2 regions of the Microbacterium cremeum genome follow, and region 2 is predicted to be linked to the other one. Evidence: predicted binding sites of a transcription regulator. Region 2 holds the regulator's gene; the other holds the start of a gene.
The links. The regulator HspR, encoded in region 2, represses chaperone genes until heat shock. The targets are predictions, from matches to a motif close to AAGTTGAGTCNNNNNGACTCAACTT.
Positions count from the first base shown of each region.

Region 1: the regulator HspR is predicted to act here: its motif matches at 2,341-2,365, upstream of IM778_RS05630 (ATP-dependent Clp protease ATP-binding subunit).

Region 1 covers NZ_CP063812.1:1,268,798-1,279,444, reverse strand. Annotated here, with positions in the region: gene IM778_RS05630 (ATP-dependent Clp protease ATP-binding subunit) at 1-2,327, opposite strand, end outside; gene IM778_RS05625 (class I SAM-dependent methyltransferase) at 2,448-3,554, shown strand; gene IM778_RS05620 (alpha/beta fold hydrolase) at 3,573-4,415, opposite strand; gene nrdF (class 1b ribonucleoside-diphosphate reductase subunit beta) at 4,668-5,642, opposite strand; gene nrdE (class 1b ribonucleoside-diphosphate reductase subunit alpha) at 5,695-7,848, opposite strand; gene nrdI (class Ib ribonucleoside-diphosphate reductase assembly flavoprotein NrdI) at 7,833-8,294, opposite strand; gene nrdH (glutaredoxin-like protein NrdH) at 8,299-8,532, opposite strand; gene IM778_RS05595 (MFS transporter) at 8,892-10,097, shown strand; gene IM778_RS05590 (pilus assembly protein CpaE) at 10,111-10,530, opposite strand; gene IM778_RS05585 (DUF7882 family protein) at 10,549-10,647, opposite strand, start outside.
Region 2 covers NZ_CP063812.1:3,727,170-3,737,816, reverse strand. Annotated here, with positions in the region: gene IM778_RS16625 (sensor histidine kinase) at 1-451, shown strand, start outside; gene IM778_RS16620 (response regulator transcription factor) at 442-1,092, shown strand; gene IM778_RS16615 (M1 family metallopeptidase) at 1,297-2,820, opposite strand; gene dnaK (molecular chaperone DnaK) at 3,073-4,938, shown strand; gene IM778_RS16605 (nucleotide exchange factor GrpE) at 4,941-5,573, shown strand; gene IM778_RS16600 (DnaJ C-terminal domain-containing protein) at 5,587-6,579, shown strand; gene IM778_RS16595 (heat shock protein transcriptional repressor HspR) at 6,724-7,200, shown strand; gene IM778_RS16590 (DUF7927 domain-containing protein) at 7,334-10,647, shown strand, end outside.

The sequences.
Region 1 (10,647 bases), 1.5 Mb from region 2:
GCTTCGCCCGCGCCGAGCAGGAGCCGCACGATCTCGCGCAGCTGCGGCTTGTCGAGCTTGCGGAACAGCACGATCTCGTCGATGCGGTTGAGGAACTCGGGCCGCATCGCCTCGCGGAGCTTGCCGAAGACGCGGTCGCGGAGGTCCTTCTCGGAGCCGAAGCCCGTCTCGCCGCCGCCGTCGGCGATGAAGCCGATGGCGCCGCTGCGCGAGGCGAGGAACTCCGAGCCCAGGTTCGAGGTCATCACGATGACAGTGTTGCGGAAGTCGACCGTGCGACCCTGGCCGTCGGTGAGGCGCCCGTCGTCGAGCACCTGCAGCAGCAGGTTGAACACGTCGGGGTGCGCCTTCTCGATCTCGTCGAACAGCACGATCGAGTACGGGTTGCGGCGCACCCGCTCGGTGAGCTGCCCGGCCTCGTCGTAGCCGACGTATCCGGGAGGCGCCCCGACGAGCCGCGACACGGTGTGGCGCTCGCCGAACTCGCTCATGTCGAAGCGGATGACCGCTCCCGCGTCGTCGAAGAGGCTCGCGGCCAGCGCCTTCGCGAGCTCGGTCTTGCCGACCCCCGTCGGACCGAGGAAGAGGAAGGATCCCACCGGCCGCCGCGGGTCGCCCATTCCGGTGCGGTTGCGCCGCACCGCCTTGGCCACGGCGGCCACGGCGTCGTCCTGCCCGATGACGCGCGCGTGCAGCTCGTCCTCGAGCGAGGCCAGGCGCTCGCGCTCGGTCTCGGTGAGCCGATCGACCGGGATGCCGGTGGCACGGCTGATCACCGCGGCGATCTCGGGCTCGCCGACCACGGCCGCCACCGCATCGGCCGTGTTGCGGGCGGAGCGAGACGAGACGTCGTCGAGCTTCTCCTGCACCGCGGCGATCTCGTCGCGGATGCGTGACGCCTCCTCGTACTGCTCCGCCGAGACGGCCGCGTTCTTGTCGGCCTCCAGCGTCGCCAGGCGCGCCATGAGCGCGCTCACGTCGACCTGGGCGCCCAGGCGCAGGCGCAGGCGCGCACCCGCCTGGTCGATGAGGTCGATCGCTTTGTCGGGCAGCACGCGGTCGGGGAGGTACCGGTCGCTGAGCTCGACGGCGGCGCGCAGCGCCTCGTCGGTGTACGCGATGCCGTGGTGCTCCTCGTACGCCGGCTTGAGGCCCTGGAGGATCAGGACGGCGTCCTCGATCGACGGCTCGCCGACCTTCACGGGCTGGAACCGGCGCTCGAGAGCCGGGTCCTTCTCGACGACGCGGTACTCCTTGAGCGTCGTCGCCCCCACGAGGTGCAGCTCGCCGCGCGCGAGGCGGGGCTTGAGGATGTTGCCGGCGTCCATGCCGCCGTCGCCGGCGCCGCCCGCCCCGACCACCGTGTGCACCTCGTCGATGAACACGATGAGCTCGCCCCGGTGCGCGGCGATCTCGTCCATCGTCTTGGTGAGGCGCTCCTCGAAGTCGCCGCGGTAGCGCGTGCCGGCGAGCATCGCCGCGAGGTCGAGCGCGACGACCCGCTTGCCGACGAGCTGCTCGGGCACGGCCTCGTCGACGATCGCCTGCGCGAGCCCCTCGACGATCGCGGTCTTGCCGACGCCCGCCTCGCCGACGAGCACCGGGTTGTTCTTGGTGCGGCGGCTGAGGATCTCGATCGTCTGCTCGATCTCGTCGGCGCGTCCGATCACCGGGTCGAGTCGTCCGGCCACGGCGAGAGCCGTGAGGTCGGTGCCGTAGGCGTCGAGCATGGGTGTGCCGGATGCCGCGGCATCCGTGTCGTCGTCCGGTGTGGCCTCGCCGCCCGGCGCGACCGTCTCGCGGACGGCCTGCGTGAGGGCCTCCGCCGTCACCCCGGCGCGTGCGAGCACCTGACCGGCGGGCGTGTCCTGCGCGAGCACCAACGCGAAGAAGAGGTGCTCGGGATCGACGTAGGTCGAGCCTGACGAGCGCGCCACCTGGAAGGCGTGGAAGAGCGCGCGCTGCACCGACGGCGTCACCACCGCACCGTCGACGTCGGCGGGACTCGAGGCGGCGGGCAGCCGCTCCTCGGTCGCGCGGACGATGGCACGGGCGTCGGCGCCGATGCGCTCGATGGCGTCCTTGGCGGGCGCCTCGGCGGCGAGGATCCTCAGCACGTGCAGGGCGTCGAGCTCGAGCTGGCCGCGCTCGAGCGCGTACTTGCCGGCGCGCTGCAGCAGCTGCTGCGTGCGCGCGCCGAGGAAGCGGCTGAGGTCGATCGAGCGCTCCACGCGGGCGCGCTCGCCCGCGAGGTAGCGCGCGAGGAACTCGTCGAACGAGCTCGCGTTGTCGTCGGCGCCGCTCGAGGGGGTGAAGTCTTCGGGCATTCCGTCTCTCCTGAACTTGAGTGAGGTGCTGTCAAGTTTACGAACTTGAGCACCGCCGTATCAACTTCAACGGCTCCTCTTCGGTCGTATTCCCGGTCGACGGCGATCTACGGTGGAGCGGTGACCTTCTCGTTCGACACGCTGCGGCGCTGGCCCGACATCGAAGCGCCCGGCCTCGTGGCGACGGATGCCGCGGACCGGCTGATCCTCGACGAGTCGGCGTCCGCTCGCCGCGCGGCGGGCGACGGCATCACGGTCATCGGCGACGCCTACGGGGCGCTGACCCTCGGCGCGGCCGCGGACGGCGGCCGCGGCATCCGTGTGCACCAGGACGCGCTCACCGGCGAACGGGCGCTTGCCGCGAACGCCGAGCGGTCCGGACTCGGCGAGCACTACAGGTCGCTCACACTGGACGCCGGCCTCGTGCGCGATGCGCGCGTCGTGCTGATGCGCCTGCCCCGCTCGCTCGACGCGCTACGCGACCTGGCCGGGCTCGTCGCCGCGCACGCCTCGCCCGAAGTCGTCGTGTACGCGGGCGGGAGGATCAAGCACATGTCGCTCGCGATGAACGACGTGCTGCGCGAGCACTTCGAGCGCGTCGACGTCACGCACGCGCGCCAGAAGTCACGCGTGCTGGTGGCACGCGGTCCACACCATGGTCGCGACCCCCTGGCGCGCCACGCCGAGCACGACGGAATGGTGGTGTGCGCGTTCGGCGGCGCCTTCGCGGGAACCGCCATCGACATCGGCACGAGGTTCCTCCTCGAGCACCTCCCGCAGGCCGCCCCCGGCGGCGGGGCCGTCATCGACCTGGCGTGCGGAACTGGCGTCATCGCGACGGCCCTCGCGCTGCGGCATCCGGGGATCCGCGTCATCGCCTGCGATCAGTCCGCCGCCGCCGTCGCGTCGGCGCGTGCCACCGCCGACGCGAACGGCGTAGGCGATCGGGTCGACGTGGTGCGCGACGACATGCTCGCGTCGCAGCCGGACGCCTCCGCCGCCTTCGTCGCCGTGAACCCGCCCTTCCACTCCGGCACCGCCATCCACGAGGGGATCGCTCCGCGCATGTTCGCCGACGCGGCGCGCGTCCTCCGGCCGGGCGGCGAACTGTGGGCGGTGTGGAACTCGGCGCTGCGCTACCGCCCGGCGCTCGAGCGGATCGTCGGGCCGACGCGTCAGGTCGCGCGCAACAGCAAGTTCACGGTGACCGCCTCGGTGAGGCGCTGACGACCGGATGCCGGACGCTCACGCGTTCGCGTCGCCCCCGCCGGATGCGGTTCCGCCGTCGAGGAACGGCAGCACGACGTCGAGGACGAGGTCGGTGCGCGCCAGTCCGAAGAAGTGACTCGTGCCGGGGAACACCGCCAGCTGCGAGGCGGGCACCCCGTCGAAGTCGCCGTTGACGTCGCCGCCGCGCAGGCGCAGGAACTCCACGGCATGCTCGAGACGCACCATGTCGGCGTCGCCGACCGTGAGGAGGGTCGGCGCCGCGATCCCGCGGATGTCGTCGTCGGCCCAGTCCGGGAACCCGCCGGCGTACGAGGCTCCGAGCCGGTCGAGCAGACCCTGCAGGTGCTCGAGGTCGGGGTGCGGCGACTTCGCCAGGTACGCCTGCTCCATCGGCGTCCCCGCGATCATGTCGACCGTCATCGCGCCGACCGCCTCGGCGTTGTCACTCCCGCGCATGCCGTCGGCACGGAACGACACCGACGACACGACCAGCCTGTTCACGCGTTCGCGATGACGGATGCCGAGCTCGAGCGCGACGGAGCCGCCGATGCTGAAGCCGAAGACGTCAGCCCGTTCGATCCCGAGATGATCGAGTACGGCCAGCACATCGGTGGCGAAGGCGGCGGCGGAGAACGGCCGGTCGATGTCGTTCGTGCGCCCGTGCCCCTGGAGATCGACGGCCACGACACGGCGCCCCGCCGACAGGCCCGGAAGCAACGGGCCGAACTGCTGGTCGATGTCGAAGAGGCCGCCATGCAGGAGCAGCAGCGGAGCCTTGTCGGCGCGCTCGTCACCGTGGGTCTCGAAGTACATGCGCAGATCGCCGACGGTCACGTACCCGGATGCCGTCTTCGTCATGTCGGTCGTTCCCTCGGGGGTCGAGACGTCGGAAGGGCCGGGCCTCGGCGCTGGGGACACCGAGACCCGACCGCCGCGAATATCGCACTCCCCCAAGGCGAGCGAGCTCCGCGGCGTGGAGCGGCGTTGGGGACACCGCGTCCGCGGGTGCTGGGGACACCCGTGATGACGGTACCAACGCGAGACGGCCGCGTCGACGGCATCGGCGTCACGACACGCCGATTGGTCGAACCATCGGTCGATCTGAGATTCCTAGAAGTCCCAGTCGTCGTCTTCGGTGGCCTCGGCCTTGCCGATGACGTACGACGAGCCCGACCCCGAGAAGAAGTCGTGGTTCTCATCGGCGTTCGGCGACAGAGCCGAGAGGATCGCGGGATTCACGTCGGTGACCGTTGCGGGGAACATCGCCTCGTAGCCCAGGTTCATGAGCGCCTTGTTGGCGTTGTAGTGCAGGAACTTCTTGACGTCCTCGGTGAGGCCGACGCCGTCGTAGAGGTCCTGCGTGTACTGAACCTCGTTGTCGTAGAGCTCGTACAGCAGCGAGAACGTGTAGTCCTTGATGTCGTCGCGCGTGGCCTGGTCGACGGTTTCGAGTCCGCGCTGGAACTTGTAGCCGATGTAGTACCCGTGCACGGCCTCGTCGCGGATGATGAGGCGGATGAGGTCGGCCGTGTTGGTCAGCTTCGCCCGGCTCGACCAATGCATCGGCAGGTAGAACCCCGAGTAGAACAGGAACGACTCGAGCAGCGTCGAGGCGACCTTGCGCTTGAGGGGCTCGTCGCCGCGGTAGTACTCCATGACGATGCGAGCCTTCTTCTGAAGGTTCTCGTTCTCGACCGACCAGCGGAACGCCTCGTCGATCTCCTTCGTCGAGCACAGCGTCGAGAAGATCGACGAGTACGACTTCGCGTGCACCGACTCCATGAACGCGATGTTCGTGTAGACGGCTTCCTCATGCGGCGTGATCGCGTCCGGGATCAGCGACACCGCGCCGACGGTGCCCTGGATGGTGTCCAGCAGCGTCAGGCCGGTGAAGACCCGCATCGTGAGGGTCTGCTCCTCGGGGGTGAGCGTGTTCCACGACTGGATGTCGTTCGACAGCGGCACCTTCTCGGGCAGCCAGAAGTTGTTCACGAGGCGGTTCCACACCTCGAGGTCCTTGTCGTCCTGGATGCGGTTCCAGTTGATGGCCTGGACGTGATCCAGGAGCTGGAGCTTCTCGCTCATGATTTCTCTTTCTTCGCGTTTCGTCTCGCTGCGCTCGCTCAACGACCGATGGTCACAGCGTGCAGGAGACGCACTCGGACATGTCCGTTCCTTCGAGTGCCATCTGACGCAGGCGGATGTAGTAGATCGTCTTGATGCCCTTGCGCCATGCGTAGATCTGCGCCTTGTTGATGTCGCGGGTGGTGGCGGTGTCCTTGAAGAAGAGCGTCAGCGACAGACCCTGGTCGACATGCTGGGTCGCGGCGGCGTACGTGTCGATGACCTTCTCGTAGCCGATCTCGTACGCGTCCTGGTAGTACTCCAGGTTGTCGTTCGTCATGAACGCCGCCGGGTAGTAGACGCGACCGAGCTTGCCTTCCTTGCGGATCTCGATCTTCGCCGCGATCGGGTGGATCGACGACGTCGAGTTGTTGATGTACGAGATCGAGCCGGTCGGGGGCACCGCCTGCAGGTTCTGGTTGTAGATGCCGTGCTGCTGGATCGACGCCTTCAGCCGGCGCCAGTCGTCCTGCGTGGGGATGTGGTGCCCCGCGAACATCTCCTTGACCTTGTCGGTCGCCGGTGCCCACTCCTGCTCGATGTACTTGTCGAAGAACTCGCCGCTGGCGTACTTCGAGTCCCAGAAGCCGTCGAAGACCTCGCCGCGCTCGATCGCGATCTTGTTCGACGCGCTCAGCGCGTGGAACAGCACCGAGTAGAAGTAGATGTTCGTGAAGTCGACGCCCTCTTCCGAGCCGTAGTACACGTGCTCACGGGCAAGGTAACCGTGCAGGTTCATCTGGCCGAGGCCGATCGCGTGAGAGCGGTCGTTGCCGTCCTCGATCGAGCGCACCGAGCGGATGTGGCTCTGGTCGCTGACGGCCGTGAGCGCACGGATGCTGGTGTCGACCGTGCGGGCCAGGTCGCCGCCGTCCATCGCCAGGGCGATGTTGAGCGAGCCGAGGTTGCACGAGATGTCCTTGCCGATCTGGTCGTACGAGAGGTCCTCGTTGAACGTCGTCGGCGTGTTCACCTGCAGGATCTCGCTGCACAGGTTCGACATGTTGATCCGGCCCTTGATCGGGTTGGCGCGGTTCACCGTGTCTTCGAACATGATGTACGGGTAGCCCGACTCGAACTGGATCTCGGCGAGGGTCTGGAAGAACTCCCGCGCGTTGATCTTGGTCTTCTTGATGCGCGGATCGTCGACCATCTCGCGGTACTTCTCGCTCACCGAGATGTCACCGAACGGCACGCCGTACACGCGCTGCACGTCGTACGGCGAGAACAGGTACATGTCCTCGTCGTTCTTGGCGAGCTCGAACGTGATGTCGGGGATGACGACCCCGAGCGACAGCGTCTTGATGCGGATCTTCTCGTCGGCGTTCTCGCGCTTGGTGTCGAGGAACCGCATGATGTCGGGGTGGTGCGCCGACAGGTACACCGCGCCGGCGCCCTGACGCGCGCCCAGCTGGTTGGCGTACGAGAAGGAGTCTTCGAGGAGCTTCATCACGGGGATGATGCCGGAGGACTGGTTCTCGATCTGCTTGATCGGGGCGCCCGACTCGCGGATGTTCGACAGCAGCAGCGCCACGCCGCCGCCGCGCTTGGACAGTTGCAGCGACGAGTTGATGCCGCGCGAGATCGACTCCATGTTGTCTTCGATGCGCAGCAGGAAGCACGAGACGAGCTCGCCGCGCTGCGCCTTCCCCGCGTTGAGGAAGGTCGGCGTCGCGGGCTGGAAGCGGCCCGAGATGATCTCGTCGACCAGCGACGTCGCGAGCGCCTCGTCGCCGTCGGCGAGCGCCAGCGCGGTCATGACGACGCGGTCCTCGAACCGCTCGAGGTAGCGCTTGCCGTCGAAGGTCTTCAGCGTGTAGCTCGTGTAGTACTTGAACGCGCCGAGGAAGGTCTCGAAGCGGAACTTCTTGCCGTACGCGAAGTCGTTGAGCTGCTGGATGAACTCGAACGAGTACTTCGCGAGCACCTCCGGCTCGTAGTACTCCTTCTCGACCAGGTAGTCCAGCCGCTCCTTGAGGGAGTGGAAGAACACCGTGTTCTGGTTCACGTGCTGCAGGAAGTACTCCCGCGCCGCGCGCTTGTCGGCGTCGAACTGGATCTTGCCGTTCGCGTCGTACAGGTTGAGCATCGCGTTGAGGGCGTGATAGTCCATGCCCTCGAAGCGCGCCTCCGTCTTGAAGTCGGCCTCGGTCAGAGTTCCCACCATCGTTCCAATCCCGCGTTCACGCGTTCCACATCTTCTGGCGTGCCGAATACTTCGAGCCGGTACAAGTGCGGCACGTTGCACTTGCGGCTGATGATGTCGCCGGCGAGGCAGAAGGCGTCGCCGAAGTTGGTGTTCCCCGCAGAGATCACTCCGCGGATGAGGCGCCGGTTGCGCTCATCGTTGAGAAACCGGACGACCTGCTTGGGAACCGCACCCTTCTCATGACCTCGGCCCTGGCCTCCGCCGTAGGTCGGGGTGATCAGGACGTAAGGCTCTTCGACCAGGAGCGCCGGTTCAGAGGAGTGCAGCGGGATCCGGACCGCTCGGGCTCCGAGCTTCTCGACGAAGCGCGCGGTGTTGCCCGAGACGCTCGAGAAGTAGACCAGGAGAGGCGTCGCGGTCGCTCGCCCGGCAACCGCGTCTCGCTGCGCGATCGCGGTTGCCATGGCGTCACGCGAGCCGTGCGGCGAGCTCGTCGATCTTGTCGGGACGGAAGCCCGACCAGTGGCCTTCATCGGTGATGACGACCGGCGCCTGAAGGTAGCCCAGCGCCTTCACCTGCTCGAGGGCCGACGGGTCCTCCGAGAGGTCGTGGATTTCGTATTCGATCCCCTTCGAGTCGAGTGCTCGATAGGTCGCCGTGCACTGCACGCATGCCGGCTTCGTGTAGACCGTGATCGCCATCTCGATTCCGTCTCCCTCACTTCGTCCGGTCACTTCCGGATGTTTCTCCAGCGGGCCCCCCACCGGGAGTCCAATACTACATATGGGTACCGACATTCGATAGCACCACAAGGGGTAGTAGTTACATCCGTGTGATTTTCCACCGTTCTCCCCATCTACAACACAGGTTCTCCACCGATTCATCCACAGTCGGCGAAGGCTGGAAAACGCCTGGATCACACGGGATTCGGATGCCGCGGCCACATCCGTCCACAGCCTCGAAGCTAGATCGGGGGTCCGACATCGGATCCGCCTGTGGAGGACGCCCACGGCGTGTCGCGGCGTGTCGCCCCGCAAGTGCCAGGCAGTAGCGTTGTGTGGTGGCCGGCTACCGCGATCTCCTCCGCACTCCCGGGGTCGCCCGCATCATCGCGGCACAGCTGACGGCGCGTTTCCCGAACGGCATGACGAGCCTCGCGATCCTGCTGCACATCGAGGCGGTGACCGGCTCGTACGGCGCCGCGGGTCTGGTCCTGGCCGCCACCTCGATCGGGCAGGCGATCGCGGGACCGGTGACCAGCCGCTGGATGGGCCGGTGGGGCATGCGCCGGGTGCTGACGCTCACCCTGCTGGTGTGCGCGGCGTCACTGACGGCCATCGCCCTGCTGCCCCTGCCGCTGCCCGGCTACATGGCACTGGGCCTCCTCGGCGGCCTCTCGACGCCGCCGGTGCAGTCGGCGGTGCGGACGATCTATCCGAAGATGGTGACGTCGCGCCAGCTGACTCCGCTGTTCTCGCTCGACGCGTCGCTGCAGGAGATCATCTGGATCATCGCGCCGGTGCTGATCACGTTCGTCGCGACCCAGGCGGGCACCGTGCCGGCGCTCCTGCTGATCGTCGCGATCCTGCTCGGCGGCGGCGCGTGGTTCATCCTCTCCCCCGAGGTGGGGCGCGTGCGCATCCCCCGCAGCCGGCGCAGCATCGGCAAGGTGCTCACCAAGCCCGCCGTGCTGCTCGCCACGGTGGTCGGGTTCCTGCTCATCGGCGCCTGCGCCGCCGTGGAGGCCGGCGTCGTCGCGACCTTCGACCACGGCGGACTCGAGGCCGGCATCGTGCTGGCGCTGTTCGCGGTGGGCAGCCTGGCCGGCGGCCTGTCGTCCGGGCACATCCCGATCGGCCCGTGGGCGATGGCGCGGCGCCTGGCCATCGTGACCGTGGGCCTGAGCCTCACGATCGTCTCGCTCGATGTCTGGTGGCTCGGAGGCACGCTCGTGCTGGCGGGGATCGGCATCGCCCCCGCCCTGGCGGTCATGTTCGCGATGACGTCGGCGAGCGTGAAGTTCAGCGACACGGCCGAGGCGTTCGGCTGGGTCGCGACCGGACAGCTCATCGGCGCGGCCGCCGGGTCCGCGGTCGCCGGCTTCCTGATCGACGACATCGGCCCCACGGGTGCGTACGTGGCCGCGGCGGCCTTCGCCGCCGCGGGGCTCGCGGTCGCGATCGTCTTCGTCCGGGGCTTCCCCGACCTGCGCGATCGCGACGCGAGCCCGATCCCCGACACCGAGCCCGTCCAGACCATCGGCTAGTCGCAGGATCGCGTCACGCGATGCGACGCAGCATCTCCAGCACGGCCAGCGCGTAGGCGTCCGCCGGCTCGGGGTGCTCGAAGACGAGCGACTCCTCGGGGCCGGGGCCGCGCCGCAGGGCGATCTCGACCTCGTGCGTGTCGGGCAGACGCCGCAGCGCCCGGAAAGCCCCGCGCAGCAGTTCCCGCAGCTGGTGCTCGTGCGGGAGCCACAGCGCGTCTTCGAGAGCGACGGAGTCCAGCGCCCACTCGGTCGTGCCGTTGAAGGCGAGCAGCTTGCCCGTCGGATACTCGCGGGGCTCGATCGTCATCTCGCTCACGGTGAAGACGTCGGCCTCGAACTCCGGCTCGTCCAACTGGAAGCGGTCGCCCGAGCGCGGATGCCAGACGAGGCCGGCATCCCGCAGGGCGATCGCCAGTTCGGTCGAGATCATGTCTCCATTGTGAGACCGCTACGCCGCGACGAGCTCTCCTGCCTCGCTGCGCGCGACCGCCGCCACCCGGACGGGCTCGAGCTCGCGCTCGTCCGCCTCGGCGGTGTGGTCGTCCCA
Region 2 (10,647 bases):
GACTCGCCTGCGCGTCGACATCGACGCCGCCGCCGCCGACGTGCGCACGCTCGTGCGCGACCTCGTGCCGGCCGCGCTGATCGAGCGGGGGCTGGCGACGGCGGCGGAGGACCTCGCCGACCGGATGCCGATCCCGACGCAGTTCGAGTCGGACGTCGAGGACGGCGCGATCCCGGATCTCGTCGAGGCCACCACGTACTTCGTCCTCACCGAGGCGCTCGCGAACGTCGTCAAGCACGCGCACGCCACGCTCGCCCGGGTGCGCCTCGCCGTCGAGGACGGCCACGTGCACCTCGAGGTCGAGGACGACGGCGTGGGCGGCGCCTCCCTGGGTGCGGGCTCGGGCCTGCGCGGCCTCGCCGACCGCGTCGAGGCGATCGGCGGGACGATCCGCATCTCGAGTCCGCGGGGCAAGGGCACCCGCCTGCGAGCGGAGGTGCCATGCGCGTGATCATCGCCGAGGACGAGGCGCTCATCCGCCGGGGTCTCGAACTCGTGCTGCGCGAAGGCGGCCACGATGTGGTCGCCGCCGTGGGGGACGCCGAGGCGATGACGGTTGCCGTCGCCCGCGAGCACCCGGACCTCGTGGTCACCGACATCCGCATGCCGCCGACCCGCACCGACGAAGGGCTCGAGGCCGCGCTGCGGATCCGCCGCGAGCATCCCGGCACCGCGGTCGTGGTGCTGTCGCAGCACGTCCAGCGGCGGTACGCGAAGGACCTGCTCGCCGAGGGGGAGGAGCGGGTGGGCTACCTCCTCAAGCAGCGGATCGCCGACATCGGGACGTTCCTGGAGGACCTCGAGCGCGTCGCCAGCGGGGGCACAGCTCTCGATCCCGATGTCGTCGCCGTCATGGTGGGGCGGGCGCGGCACTCCGAGGCCGCCGTGGGAGGACTGACGACCCGGCAGCAGGAGGTGCTCTCGCTCGTGGCGGAAGGGCGCAGCAACGCGAGCATCGCGGGAAAGCTGTTCCTCACCGAGAAGGCGGTCGTGCAGCACGTCTCACGCATCTACGACGCCCTGGGCCTGCCCCCGGATGCGGATGCGCACCGGCGCGTGCAGGCGGTCATCCGTTTCCTCAACCGCGATTGATGCGGACTTAAGTCCTCAATCCGCGCCGAGCGCGTGACACCGTGCGGCGGCGCTCGCTACGGTGCGTTGTGGGCGGCCGGCTGGGGTGCCGCCCGGAGCCCGTTCCCGATGGGCTCCGCCCGTGGACCTGGGGTTACACGCCTTCGGCGGCGGCGACGTCTGGGGTCGCCGCCGCCGCAATGGGCCGGTCCTGGCGCGTGTGCGTCACAGCGTCCAGGTGGCGGGCGGCTTGACCTGGTCCCAGAGCCAGATCTGGAAGAACTCGTCGAGGTCCTCGCCCGACACCTCTTCGTAGACGGCCTGGAAGTCGGCGCTCGTCGCGGTGCCGTCGTCGAAGCGCTCCACCCAGAGCCGCGCACCCTCGAAGAACGCCTCGTCGCCCACCTCGACGCGCAGCGCGTGCAGGGTGGCTGCTCCGCGGTTGTACACCTGCGTCGCGAACAGGCCGAGGTGGCCCGGGTCGCCGATCTGGAACGACCAGTAGGCGGTGTTGCGCGGGGGCGCGTACCAGGTGTTGTAGGCCTGCTGCGCCGTGTTCCCGCCGCGGTGCTCGGTCCAGAGCCAGCTCGCGTACGTCGCCCATCCCTCGTTCAGCCAGATGTCCTGCCACCGGTGCGGGCTGACGGCGTTGCCGAACCACTGGTGCGCGAGCTCGTGGGCGACGGTGTTCTGCCCCGCGGAGCCCGAGTAGACGGGGCGCGTCTGCGTCTCGAGGGCGTAGCCCACGCTGTCGTTGTCGACGATCGCCCCGTACGCGACGAACGGGTACGACCCGAACCGTGACTCGAAGAAGTCGATCATGGCGGGCTGCAGCGCCAGGCTCGCGTTCGAGGTGTTGAGCTGGTTCGCCGTGAGCTTCGTGTCGACGGCGTCGATGATGGGCACGCCGCTGGACGAGGTGTAGGTGGGCCGCAGCTCGAAGTCCCCGACGGATGCCGTCGTGAGGTAGCTCGCCTGCTGGTCGGGGGCATCCCAGAACCAGGTGGTCAAGCCGCCGGCGGTCTCGGCGGGCTTGTACGGCAGGCCGTTGGCCACCGCGACCTTGCCCTCGGGCACGGTGATTGCGAACCGGTAGGTCGCCTTGTCGGTCGGATGGTCGCTCACCGGGTACCACGTCATCGAGCCTTCGGGCTCGCTGACCACGATCGCACCGTCCCTGGTGGTGACCCAGCCGTAGAGGGCGCCCTCGACGTCGAGAGGGCGCACGGTCGTGCCGCTGTACTCGACGACCACCTGCACGGTCTGACCCGACTTGATCTTCGGACGTGGCTGCACGGTGAGCTCCCACCGGCGGGCGGCGTCGTCCTGCTGCTGCCAGTACGCCGCGCCCTGCACCTCGGCCCCGCCGGCCGGCACGCCGACCTCGGCGGCGGGCTTGCCGCCCACCGTCACCGCCGTCACGTCCATCCCGCGCAGATCGAGGCTGAACCGGTCGAGGTCCTGCGTCGCGACGAGGTCGATCGTCGCCACACCCGAGAGGCTGCCCTGGAGCGGTGCGGGGGCCACGGCGGGGGGCGTGTACGTCAGCGCGAGATCGTAGTGCTGCACGTCGTAGCCGCCGTTGCCGGAGAAGGGGAAGTACGGGTCGCCCGCCCCGTCCGATCCCGCGGTGTACCGCGGTCCGGCGGTGTCGGGAGGCGCCGCGACGGCCCCCGTGGCGCCGAAGCCGGCCAGCACCGCCACCGCGGCGGTCAGACCGCCGATCATCCTCGTTCTCGTCGTGCGCATGACCCCTCCCAAGGTTCGCCCGCGGTCGTTCTGAGCTGACTCTAGGGCGCGCGCGTTTCGCGCATAAGGCCACCGTGTGACCGCGCCGCTTCGAGCAAGTTGAGTCGAGTCGTATCAAGTTCGAATTGACGGATGCCGCACCCCGGCGTATCGTTGAGCCATCGCGACTCAGCTTTGGGTCCGCGAGCCCGGCTTTTCACACGAACCGCGGGCGCCGGCATCCGTCGTCGCCCCCACGAAGGAGAGATACACATGGCACGTGCTGTCGGAATCGACCTCGGTACGACCAACTCGGTCGTGAGCGTCCTGGAGGGCGGCGAGCCCAAGGTCATCGCCAACGCCGAGGGCTTCCGCACGACCCCCTCGGTCGTCGCATTCACCAAGGACGGCGAGGTGCTCGTCGGCGAGACCGCCAAGCGCCAGGCCGTCACCAACGTCGACCGCACCGTCTCGTCGGTCAAGCGTCACATGGGCACCACGTGGGGCTTCGACGTCGACGGCAAGAAGTGGACGCCGCAGGAGGTCTCGGCGCGCATCCTCCAGAAGCTCAAGCGCGATGCCGAGCAGTACCTCGGCGACACCGTGACGGATGCCGTCGTCACCGTCCCCGCGTACTTCAACGACGCCGAGCGCCAGGCCACCAAGGAGGCTGGCGAGATCGCGGGCCTGAACGTCCTGCGCATCATCAACGAGCCCACCGCCGCCGCCCTCGCGTACGGCCTCGACAAGGGCAAGGAGGACGAGCTCATCCTCGTCTTCGACCTCGGTGGCGGAACCTTCGACGTCTCGCTGCTCGAGGTGGGCAAGGACGACGACTTCTCGACGATCCAGGTGCGCGCGACCGCCGGTGACAACCGCCTGGGCGGCGACGACTGGGACCAGCGTCTCGTCGACTATTTCATCAAGCAGTTCAAGGACACCACGGGCGTCGACGTCTCGAACGACAAGATCGCCCTGCAGCGCCTCAAGGAGGCGGCCGAGCAGGCGAAGAAGGAGCTGTCGAGCTCGACCTCGACGTCGGTGAACCTGCCGTACCTGTCGCTGACCGACTCGGGGCCGGTGTCGCTGTCCGAGACCATCACGCGCGCGAAGTTCGAGGACCTCACCAAGGACCTGCTCGACCGCACCAAGAAGCCCTTCGAGGACGTCATCCGCGAGGCCGGCATCAAGGTCGGCGACATCGACCACGTCGTGCTCGTGGGCGGCTCGACCCGCATGCCCGCCGTGTCTGAGCTCGTGAAGCAGGAGACCGGCAAGGAACCCAATAAGGGCGTCAACCCCGATGAGGTCGTCGCCGTGGGCGCCGCGCTGCAGGCGGGCGTCCTCAAGGGCGAGCGCAAGGACGTGCTGCTGATCGACGTCACCCCCCTGAGCCTCGGCATCGAGACCAAGGGCGGCATCATGACGAAGCTCATCGAGCGCAACACCGCCATCCCGACCAAGCGCTCCGAGACCTTCACGACCGCCGACGACAACCAGCCGTCGGTCGCGATCCAGGTGTTCCAGGGCGAGCGCGAGTTCACGCGCGACAACAAGCCGCTCGGCACCTTCGAGCTGACCGGCATCGCCCCGGCTCCTCGCGGCATCCCGCAGATCGAGGTCACGTTCGACATCGACGCGAACGGCATCGTCCACGTGTCGGCGAAGGACAAGGGCACCGGCAAGGAGCAGTCGATGACGATCACCGGCGGCTCGTCGCTGCCCAAGGACGACATCGAGCGCATGGTGCGCGAGGCCGAGGAGCACGCCGCCGAAGACAAGAAGCGCCGCGAGGCCGCCGAGGTGCGCAACCAGGCCGAGACCCTCTCGTACTCGATCGAGAAGCTCATCAAGGAGAACGACGACAAGCTGCCCTCCGACGTCAAGGAGTCGGTGCAGGCCGACGTCGACGCGCTCAAGACCGCGCTCGCCGGTGACGACGACGACGCGGTGAAGACCGCGTTCGACACGCTGTCGCAGTCGCAGACCAAGCTGGGCGAGGCGATCTACGCGTCGAACCAGGCTTCGCAGGCGACGGATGCCTCGGCCGCCGACGCCGGTGACTCCCAGGAGTCCGCGACCTCCGATGAGGACGTCGTCGACGCCGAGGTCGTCGAAGACGAAGAGGAAAAGAAGTAACCATGGCCGACAAGGACTTCGATGACACCGAGGTCCCCGGTGGCGAGGACCCGGAAGCGAACGCTTCCGGGTCCGACCCGCAGGAGGGCCAGGACACCGCCGGTGAGCAGGCCGAGAGGCCGCAGGACGAGGCCGAGGGCGACGAGCTCACGGTCGACGACATCCTCGGTGCCGCGCAGAGCGCAGAAGCGGCCGCCGAGGACGCCGTGCTCGCCGACCTCGAGACGCAGCTGCTGAACGACCTCAAGCGTCTGCAGGCCGAGTACGCCAACTACCGCCGGCGCACCGAGGAGCAGCGCGAGGTCGAGATCGAGCGCGCTCAGGGCGCGGTCGCCAAGGGCCTGCTGCCGGTGCTCGACGACCTCGACCGTGCCGAGAAGCACGGCGACCTCGAAGAGGGCTCGCCCTTCTCCGCGATCGCCGAGAAGCTGCGTGGCGTGGCCGAGCGCATGGGCCTCAGCACCTACGGCGCGGCCGGCGAGGCGTTCGACCCGCAGCACCACGAGGCGATCTTCCAGGTGCCGACCCCCGGCACGACCGAGGCGACCGTGCTGGAGGTCGTCGAGATCGGCTACCGCCTCGGCTCGGTGGAGCTGCGACCGGCGAAGGTCGTCGTCGCGGTTCCCGCCGAGTGACCGAGGAGGCGGCATGGCCAGCCAGGACTGGTTCGACAAGGACTTCTACTCGATGCTGGACGTCTCGAAGGACGTCAGCGACGCCGACCTGAAGAAGACCTACCGCAAGCTCGCGCGCAAGTACCACCCCGACTCGAATCAGGGCGATGCGGCGGCGGAGGCCAAGTTCAAGGAGATCAGCGAGGCCTACTCGGTGCTGTCCGACCCCGAGCAGCGCAAGGAGTACGACCAGATCCGCGCCATGGGCTCGGGTGCCCGCTTCACGGCGGGTGGTCAGGGCGCCGGCGGATTCGAAGACGTCTTCAGCATGTTCGGGCAGGGCCGCGGCGCGCGCTACCAGAACGCCGAGGACTTCGACGACATCTTCGCGATGTTCAACCAGCAGCAGGGCGGCCGCTTCGGCAGCGGCCGCTTCGGCCAGCCTTCCGGCGGGTACCGAGGGTACGGCGGGCCGACGCGCGGCGCCGATGTCACGGCGCGCACGACGATCGACTTCATCACCGCCACCAAAGGTGAGACGATCACGCTGCAGGGCGAGGACGGCAAGCCGTTCAAGGTGAAGATCCCGGCCGGCGTGTCGGACGGGCAGAAGATCCGGCTGCGCGGCCGGGGGCGCCCGTCGCCCGACGGCGGCGAGCCCGGCGACGTCGTCGTGCAGGTGGCGGTGCGGCCGCACCCGGTGTTCACCCGCGACGGCCTGAACCTCCGCGTCACGGTGCCGGTGACGTTCACCGAGGCCACGCTCGGCGCGACGATCGAGGTGCCGACTCTCGGCGGCGACCCCGTCAAGCTGCGGGTCGCCCCCGGAACGCCATCGGGCCGGGTGCTCCGCGTCAAGGGCCGGGGCGTGCAGACCCAGAAGGGCACCGGCGACCTGCTCGCCGAGGTGCAGGTGGCGGTGCCGTCGCACCTCGACGACGCCGCACGCGAAGCCTTGGAGCGCTTCCACGACCTCGAGCCGAAGGAGAACCCGCGCGCCGACCTGATGACCAAGGCGCGCGGCTGAGATCATGAGGCCGGTCGTTGAGCGAGCGAGGAACGAGCGAGACGAAACGCCTCGAGCCGACGTTCGGCGTGTGCGCGAGGCGTCTCGTCTCTGCGTTTCGACTCGCAAGCTCGCTCAACGACCGGGTACGAGGAGGTGAGACGCATGGGTGAGCAGCACGACATCGACGAGGATGCCCCGATCTTCGCGATCGCGGTGGCCGCCGAGCTGTCGGGCATGCACCCGCAGACCCTCCGCCAGTACGACCGGCTCGGGCTGGTCGTGCCCGCCCGCACCCAGGGCGGCTCGCGTCGCTACTCGCTGCGTCACATCGCGCAGCTGCGCGAGGTGGCGCGCATGTCGGCCGACGGCATCGGTCTTCCCGCCATCGCGCGCATCCTCGAGCTCGAAGACCGCGTGCGCGAGCTGCACGGCCGCGTCCGCGACCTCGAGGAGCGAGTGCGTGCCGAGCTCGAGAAGCGCCCAGGAGCCCGCGTCTTCGCCGCAGGATCGACCGGCGCCGTCGTCACGCTGCGCCACGGCACCCGCGTGCGCCGTGCGACCGAACTCGTCGTGTGGCACCCGCGCCAGCCGCTCTCGCAGGCCGCCGAGACCGAGGACGACGACGAAACCTCGACGTGACGCCGACTCCCGGGTGATGGGGTGAAGGACCGGGTGAAATTCTGAGAAGACTCTCAGAATCCCGATAGGAACGATTCAAGGGCATGCGTGCCAAGCCGGCGCGAACCCTGTGACGTTCCCAAGGGGGGAAATCTTGAGTCGTCTCATCGCGCCAGAAAACTCAGTTCCGACATCTCACGTGCAGCGATCATCTGGCCGCCGCCGCGTTGCGGCAACGGCATTCGCCGGAGTCGCCGCCCTGATCCTGTCGCTTCTGCCGACAGCTGCCGCTCAGGCCGCGCCGCTGTCGGTGCATGAGATCACCGCCAACTGGGCCGGCGATCCGACGCCGACCGAGGCGCCGTTCGGACAGCCGGTGACCGCCGAGTTCCACGTGAACACCAACGACGCCGAGGACCCGTACTCGAACGAGCCGGTGGAGAACGTGCGCGCCACGCTCACCGTGGGCAACGGCGCTTTCACCAGCATCCCGCAGGTCTGCAAGACCACGGATGTCACCCCTGCCTCCGCGATCTCGGAGGATGGCACGACCCTGCTGTGCAACTTCGGCACGATCACCGAAGGCACCGCCTCGGTCATCCAGGCCCCGGTCCGTGCCACGTCCACGGAAGGCGGCGACCTGACCGTCGTGGGCACGGCGACGTCGGATTCCGCGGTCGCCGAAGCCGGCCCGGCCGACCCCGGTCCGCTGCCGATCACGTACGTGCACGGCATGGACCTGTCGCTCGTCCAGGCTCCCGGCCAGACCGGCCAGGGACAGACAAAGGCGAGCCGCCTGGGAGGCAACCGGCCCTTCCTTCAGATGAACTACTCGCTCATCCTGGACGCGGGCAGCCGACCGGGACCTGCGAGCTACTCGTTCCCGGTGAGTATCAGCGCGAACATCGCCGGCGCGACCAACGGTCTCGCGTGGGAAGGCTGCGTGCCGATCGACGCGTCCTCACGTTCTACGGGTCAACCGTTCTCCCACCCGGAGCGGGCGGACCGCACCAACTTCCCGACGTGCAGCGTGAGCGGTGCCGGCACCACCTACACCGTCTCGCTCTCGGATCTCGACTACACGCTGGTCAACGCGCCGGTCAACGACAGCATGGGTCAGCCGCTCCCCGGCAACGGCGTCTACATCGCCTCGGGCACCGTGCAGTTCAGCATTCCCGCAGCTGTGACCGCGATCACCACGTACACATTCACCGCGTCGCCCGGCGCGTTCGTCTTCGACGACGGTGTCTCAGAGCCTGACGGCAACGCACAGAACAACGTCTCGAGCGCCACGCTCACTCCGCCCGGCGGATTCAGCAACCACTGGATCGGATCGCCGGCGAACTCGCGGACGGCGTGGGATGACAACCTGTGGGTGAGCCCAGGCACAAGCCTGGACGCGGTCATGCCGCAACCCGGGATCACCGAAGAGAACTGGGACGAGCAGGTCGCTGCCGGAAACGTCGGGCCGATCCCGCTCTACCACCAGGCGAACAGCCTCGTCTGGAACGGATACAGCGGCCCCGGTGGGGCGCAGCTGGCGGGCCTCTGCACGATGAACCAGAACCCGGCCTTCGTCCCGACCTCGTTCGAGGGCGGCGGCTGGAACGGCGGCGGCCTCGACGGCTATGAGAACTACGAGACGGCGCGGTTCTTCTACACCACCCAGGCGATCGACACGAAGACCGAGACCTGCGGCCAGGCGGCGCCGAGTGCCATGTGGATCGAGGCCACTCCGGCGCCCGGTACTTCTCTCACCGACCCTCGCATCAGCACCGACATCCTGATGGCTCTTCCGGCCGGCGTGACTGCTGTGAAGATGACGTGGGACCCGGCCGTCGACACTTCCGCCCACACGTTCCTCCGCGCCTTCGGGCACATCGATCCGGCAGCCCCCACCTCGGGGGAGGGCTGGACCGTCGGAACGTTCAACGCCCCGTACAACGTCGCCACCGCATTCCCGGGGTATCCGACGCTGAACAACTGGGTCAATCTCAGCACCATAGGCGGTGGAACCGTGATCCCGGGCAGCACCTACGGCCCGAACACCAACGGCTTTCGCGACGTCTACCGTCTGCAGGGCGCCCAGGGACTGATCGAGAAGGAGGTCTCCGACACCACCGCGCAGCCCGGAGTCCCCGTGACCTACACGCTCCGCGCTCAGGCGCAGAACCTCGTCACGAGCCCGCCGCCGGCGACGTTCGACGTCGTCGACACGCTGCCGCAGGGGATGGTCTACGTGCCGGGCACGGGCCAGCCCGCCCCGACGAGCGTGAGCCCGGACGGGCGCACGCTCACGTGGAACTTCGCCGGGGTCACCCCGAACGTGTTCCAGACGATCAGGTACCAGGCGCAGCGCCCGGCCGACAGCGTGATCGCACCGGGAACCCGGCTCACGAACGTCGCGGTCATCAATACGATCGGCGACAACCGCCCCGCGAGCACGCCGGGCCGCACGGCCGCCGCGACGGTGACGGTGCCCAGCGCCTCGGCTACGGTCTTCGGGAAGTCCGCCGCCGCGAATGTGCTGTCGTTCGATGGCGACAGCTCGTCGTGGGTGCTGACGATCAACTCGCAGGACCCCGAGCCGAGCGACTTCACCGACACCATCGACATCCTGCCCGCCGTCGGCGACGGTCGCGGAACGGACATCGACGGCACCTACACGGTGACCGACGTCGTCGCGCCCGCTGGTTCGACGGTGTACTTCACGACGGCACCGCTGGCCTCCCTGAGCTCGGACCCGCGCGATGCCTCCAACGGCGGCACGCCCGGATCGGTTGCCGGCAACACCGTGGGATGGTCGACGACTGCGGTCGACAACCCGACCGCCATCCGGATCATCGGCCCCGAGCTCGCTCCGGGCGCGACACAGACGATCCGCATCGACTTCAGCACGCCTGCCGGCACCAGCTGTCAGGAGCCCGCCGCCGACGACAACAAGCCGGGCCAGATCCTGGTGAACTCGGCCGGCTCGTGGGCCGAGCACTCGGCGCTTCCCATGCTGTCGTCTGCGGTCACCGAGATCGCGAACTGCTACGCCGTCAACCTGAAGAAGTACGTTCAGGACTCCGACGGCGTGTGGCACGACGCGAACACGCCCGCCGACTATCCGACATACCGAGTCGGTGACGAGGTGCCGTATCGCATCGTGGTGGAGAACATCGGACAGGGCACGGTGACTGATCTCGAGATCACCGACAGCCTCTTCCCGGAGGGATCCTTCACCGTGGCATCGCTCGCCCGAGGCGAGCAGCAGGTGCACGAGTTCGTCGCCACCATGACGGGCGGCGGAAGCGTCGTGAACAACGCCTGCGGCACGGCGGCGACCCCGCCGGACGCCGAGGCGCCGACGATCCTCTGCGATCCGGCTGGGGTCGAGGTGGTGAACTACTCCACGGTGAAGTCGTCTGACCCGGTTCCGGGGACGGTGCTGAACCCGGGTGACGAGGTCACCTACACCGTGAC